Halioglobus japonicus: one gene and its partner. The protein of the gene in region 2 interacts with the protein of the main gene of each other region in a pairwise test. Links are inferred from orthologs where the notes say so. Each region holds a gene or a part of one and is shown on either strand. Other genes may lie near its edges.

Region 1 (2,693 bases), 2.3 Mb from region 2 along the record:
ACCGTGGTGGCCCGGACCGAATGTGTTTGCCGCCTCACCGCGGGCCAGGCAGGCGCCAATGGGGACGCCGTTACCCAGGCCCTTGGCCGTGGTCACGACATCCGGGATGAACCCCATACCCTGATAGGCAAACCAGGTGCCGGTGCGGCCGTTACCTGTCTGCACTTCGTCGAGCATCATCAGCCAGCCCTGGGCGTCGCAGATTTCGCGCACGCCGCGCAAATAGTCCTCGTCCAGAGGGTTGACGCCGCCTTCGCCCTGAATCGGCTCAGCTAGAAACGCCACCACATCTGGGTTGTTGGCCGCGATCTGGCGAATGGCCTCAAGGTCATTGCGCGGAGCGCGCACAAAGCCGCTGACCAAAGGCTCGAAGCCGGCCTGGATCTGGCGGTTACCGGTGGCGCTCAGTGTGGCCAGGGTGCGGCCGTGAAAGGCGCCTTCCAGTACGATGATGGTGGGCTTTTCCACATCGCGGTTGTGGCCGTGCAGGCGGGCTATCTTGATCGCCGCCTCATTGGCCTCGGCGCCTGAGTTGCCAAAGAAGCAGCGCTCCATGCCGGAGATCTCTGTCAGCCGCTCTGCCAGTGCCTCCTGTGGTCCGACCCCATAGAGGTTGGATGTGTGGACCAGTTTGCCGGCCTGATCCTGGATGGCGGCCGTCACGCCCGGGTGATTGTGACCCAGGCCGTTGACCGCAATACCGGAGATGCCGTCCAGGTATCGTCGCCCTTCAGTGTCGAAGAGATAAACACCCTCTCCGTGACTGAAAGTGACTGGTAACCTGGCATAAGTGGGCATCAACGCCGACATGGTGTGCTCTCCTTGTAATTCGCGGACCCCGTCCCCATTTCATGCGGTGGCCCAAACAAAAAAGGCAGCTTGGGCTGCCTTGGGGACCGAGCACTATAGACGCCGTCACTGCGCTTGTAAATCACCCGCAAAGCGCGTGGATATTTTGAGCGTGGAATAGGGTAGAATGCGCGGCCTTGATATCGTCGGCCCCACCGACCCCAGCTACAGGATTTGACATGGATACTATCGAAACTATCAAAGAACAGATCGGCAACAACCCCATTCTGCTTTACATGAAGGGCTCCCCGAACCAGCCCCAGTGTGGTTTCTCTGCGCGCACTGTGCAGGCGTTGATGCAGTGCGGTGAGCGCTTTGCTTACGTTGACGTGCTGTCCAACCCTGAGGTGCGCGCCGAACTGCCCAAGTACGCCAACTGGCCGACGTTTCCGCAGCTGTGGGTAGGTGGTGAGCTGATCGGCGGCTGCGATATCGTTACCGAGATGTTTGAATCAGGCGAACTGCAGACCCTGGTCAAGGAAACTGCAGCGGCGCAGCCGGCGGAGTAATCTGGCTTCGACCTTAGCCGCCGAGGCTTATTCAGCCATGTGACACTGGCGTGAATGGTCTGTGCGAAGGACTTCGGCACAAAAAAAGCCCGGGCAATGCCCTAGGCATTAAATGTTTCTGGATATAACAGAAATGTGTACCTAAACTCACTCCTATAGGGAAGCAATCCTATCAGGAGTGAGTTTTTTAATGCCCGATCACAAATCTGATCAGAAAAGGGACAGAATCCCGCCTGAATACGATGGCATACAGGTAAACTCCTGCAAGAATCCCAGGTGCAAGAACTTTGGTGTACCAGCAGAAAACTCAAGATCTGATCCTAACTATCGCGTAAGTGGGAGCAAACGCCCGGTTCGTGAGAATTTCGAGCTAACCGGAGCGGGTTCAGCAAAGTCGGCAAGGGTCATTATCTGCAAATCCTGCAATGAATCTATTCCCCTAAAAAACAATCAGGCAATTGTCGAAACTATACATTCACTATCATGGTCGCCTGACAATCACTACTGCCCAAATATTGAGTGCAGCAACAATATCTCTAAGGTCGGCTTGAATGGCAGCACTGGTGCGTATGTAAAGCGGGGCCGTACAGAAACAGGCTCTCAGCGATGGAAGTGCAAAGGCTGTGGCAAAACTTTCGTTGTGCAGCGAGCCCGCTACCCTGCAACTCATGGGCGGAAATCCCACAAATATGTGGAATCAATTCTCCACCTATTGAATGGTCTTGAGATTAATCGCATTCAAGAGACTACAGAATTATCCCCTCCCGTCATTTATCACAATATGGAGCGGGCGTACAAAGCCTGCCTTCGCTTTAACAGAGAACGGGAAGCCAATTTCAAGCAACGATCTGGTCGCCATGAGGAACTATTTCTTTGTACTGATCGACAAGCCTATTTGATCAACTGGGACAAGCGAGAAGACAAACGTAACATAGCATTTCGTTCAACGATTAGTGCCGACTGTAGTAGCGGTTACGTCTTCCCAATCCATCTATCCTATGACCCCCGCGCTGATCGAGACTTTATTCATATCGAGTCATGGAAGCGGGGTGATCAAGACTACACAATGGCATTGCGTAGATATTCTCAATATTGGCTGGATGATGACTATCAATCACATGATACAAACGCTCGGTCACCTCTTGAGGCATATTCTCCGGACGCCCTGCAAAGGTTACGGGCAAGATATGAAGATGCTGATCAGAGGGACGATGTCGAACTCCCAAGTGATCAGTTGTCACTTGAGAGCATGCTGCCCCGCAAAGGCATGCAGTTCAGGGAAGACTATGTCCTGTACGCACACTTTCAGATCATTCGCTCTCTGCTGAGTGAGTC
Region 2 (2,964 bases):
CTCGGTCGGCTCAATCCCCGATTTCGCCAGCAGCGGCAGCGTTTCTTTCAGAATGCGCCCCTTGGTCAGGGCCATGGTAATGGTTTCAGTCATAGTCAGTCCGGCAGGCGACGAATATTGGCACCCAGCGATTGTAGTTTCTCTTCGATACATTCATAACCGCGATCTATATGATAAATGCGGTCTACTTGTGTTTCTCCATCGGCGACCAGGCCGGCGATCACCAGACTGGCCGAGGCGCGCAGATCTGACGCCATCACCGGGGCGCCCTGCAGCCGGTCCCGACCGGTAATAATCGCAGTGGCCCCCTCGAGCACAATGTTCGCGCCCATACGGTTCATTTCATGGACCTGTATCAAGCGGTTCTCAAACACCGTTTCCGTCACGGTACCGGTTCCCTGAGCCACAGCATTCATGGCGGTAAACTGGGCCTGCATATCCGTCGGAAAGCCCGGAAAAGGCGCCGTGCGGATATTCACCGCCCGAGGCTGGCGCCCCTCCATATCCAGGCTGATCCAATCGTCACCTGAGCCAATAACTGCGCCCGCCTGCTCGAGCTTGGCCAACACCGAGTCGAGATCATGCGCGTTAACATCCCGCAGGCGTATGCTCCCTCGCGTGGCTGCTGCAGCCACCAGGTAAGTGCCTGCCTCTATCCGATCAGACATAACGGTGTACTCGCCGCCCTGCAGCCGCTCCACGCCCTCCACGGTAATGGTACCCGTACCGTGACCAGAGATGTTCGCCCCCATAGCCACCAGGCAGTTTGCCAGATCCACCACTTCAGGCTCACGCGCTGCGTTCTCGATCACCGTACGGCCTTTGGCAAGAACCGCGGCCATCATGGCGTTCTCGGTCCCACCGACGGTCACCGTCTCCATGACGATATGCGCGCCGCGCAAACGGCCGTCGGCGTGGGCGTATATATAGCCCTCCAAAACCTCTATCGTGGCGCCCATGGCTTCGAGCGCTCGCAGGTGCAGATCAACCGGGCGACTGCCGATGGCGCAGCCACCGGGAAAAGACACCCTGGCCGTGCCAAAGCGCGCGAGCAGCGGCCCGAGCACCAGAATCGAGGCGCGCATGGTTTTCACCAACTCATACGGCGCTTCATAACGCGAGGTCGAGCGGCTATCCACCTCCACGCCAAGCTTCTCGTCAATGGTCAGGGTCACCCCCATACAACCGAGCAACTCGATCATGGTCGTCACATCCTGAAGATGTGGCAGGTTGCGCACCACCACCGGCCCGTCGGCCAACAGGGTCGCAGCCAGGATGGGAAGTGCGGCATTCTTGGAGCCGGAAATGCGCAGCTCACCATTCAGCGCGCCACCACCCTTGATCAGCAGTTTTTGCATGGACAGACCCGGCGTGGGAATCTCAGGCCTCGGCCTGCCACTCCGCGGGCGTCAAAGTGCGAATGTTCACCGCGTGGATAGCGCCGGAGGCAATCTCTTCGCTCAGGGCGCCGTATACCAGCTGCTGCTTCTTAACCGGACGCAGACCTTCAAACACGCTGCCCACGGCGATGATGTCGTAATTACTGCCCTCGCCCTGCACCTGAAACTCACAATCCGGCAGGTGCTGTTCTAGCAGGTTCTTTACCGTGGCGGCATCCATAGTCCTCTCCCGTTAAGCTGTCGGCCGCAGGGCCAGAGCGGCCCGCGGACAAAGGGCGGCATTTTAGGAGAAAATGCGGGGATTGGCGACTGTGTCAGCTATCGCTCTCATCTTCGACTTCAATGGCGCTCCAGCTGTCGATGACAGCGTCGAGGTTGCCATCCTCCTTGCGTGCTGCTGCCTGAAACTGGTTGCGGTAGATTTCGCCCAGATTCACGCTTTCGATAATCACATTACGCAACTTCCAGTCGCCGGATTTGTCCCGGCCCATCTGGTAGATAAGTATGTAAGGCTGGGTGCCCTCGGTGTAGATAAGCTGCTCAACCGCCACCCGGCGCTGCTCGGCTTCATCCGGCGCCGGAGCGGACACCTCAATGCGCGACCCGCCAAAGGCCAGCAAGCCTTTGCTGTAGGTGCGGACCAGCCCCACACGCATCACCTCAGTAAAGCGATCCAGCTGGTCGCGCAGCTCGGCGCGGCCGGCCTCATCGAGGGAGCGGTACCTGTCGCTGCTGGCATAGGGACCCATGACACCGCGAGCGAATCCGCGGAAGTCGATAACGGGATCAAGAATGGCTTGCACCTCGCCGTAGTAGCGGTCGGGGTCCTCTTCGGCGTAGCCCTGGGCCTCTTCGACAACCTGCATCACCTTCTCGCTGGCCTCCCGAACAACGTCGTGCGCACCTGGGGCTTCACCCTCAGCGCTGACGGTAAACGCAAGCATCATACACACCGCCAGTGACGTGAACTGCGATACAAATCTCATCTCTTCTTCCTTAACCATCAAAGCTACTATGCTCTCGGGCTGTGCCCTGTATAATCGCGCCTTGCACTGCGCCACAAATCGGGCGCGAGGTACAGGCCCTCTAGCTGTCAGACAACAGCTGGCCGGGAGTGTTCCCCGCGCGAAGGGCGCTTACTGTAACAGGAAACGATTTTCTATGCTGTTAGCTGCCGCCACCATATTGGTCGGCTTTATTATTCTCATCTGGAGTGCCGACCTGTTCGTGGCCGGGGCATCCTCGATTGCGGAAAATATGGGTATGTCGCCCATCATCATCGGCCTGACAATCGTGTCCCTGGGTACCTCAGCTCCGGAAGTGCTGGTCTCTTTCACCGCCGCCCTGTCCGGCGCGGGTGATCTCGCCATTGGCAATGCCATTGGCTCAAACATCGCCAACATCGGCCTGGTACTTGGTATTACTGTGCTCGTGGCACCCATGATGGTGCACGAGAGCTGTATGAAGAAAGAAATGCCGACCCTGCTGATCGTCACCTTTGGGGCCGGCGTGCTGCTCATCGACGATGTTCTTTCCATCGTCGATGGCTGGCTGATGCTCGGCT

Evidence for each region. Proteins that work in one complex are often made in the same cells at the same time.
Region 1: the proteins of BST95_RS17655 (region 2) and grxD interact in binary tests that used the Escherichia coli proteins (3 or more experiments, as listed by UniProt). The link is inferred for Halioglobus japonicus from one-to-one orthologs.

Annotation. Positions count from the first base shown.
Region 1 is NZ_CP019450.1:1,420,623-1,423,315, forward strand. It holds grxD (Grx4 family monothiol glutaredoxin), read left to right. Parts: upstream 1-1,028; coding sequence 1,029-1,358; downstream 1,359-2,693. Other genes in the region: BST95_RS06815 (aspartate aminotransferase family protein), read right to left, coding at 1-810; BST95_RS06825 (IS1/IS1595 family N-terminal zinc-binding domain-containing protein), read left to right, coding at 1,549-2,693. UniProt on the Escherichia coli protein: Monothiol glutaredoxin involved in the biogenesis of iron-sulfur clusters.
Region 2 is NZ_CP019450.1:3,755,612-3,758,575, forward strand. It holds BST95_RS17655 (BolA family protein), read right to left. Parts: upstream 1,621-2,964; coding sequence 1,381-1,620; downstream 1-1,380. Other genes in the region: hisG (ATP phosphoribosyltransferase), read right to left, coding at 1-93; murA (UDP-N-acetylglucosamine 1-carboxyvinyltransferase), read right to left, coding at 96-1,358; BST95_RS17660 (MlaC/ttg2D family ABC transporter substrate-binding protein), read right to left, coding at 1,715-2,386; BST95_RS17665 (calcium/sodium antiporter), read left to right, coding at 2,562-2,964. UniProt on the Escherichia coli protein: Involved in cell resistance against acid stress.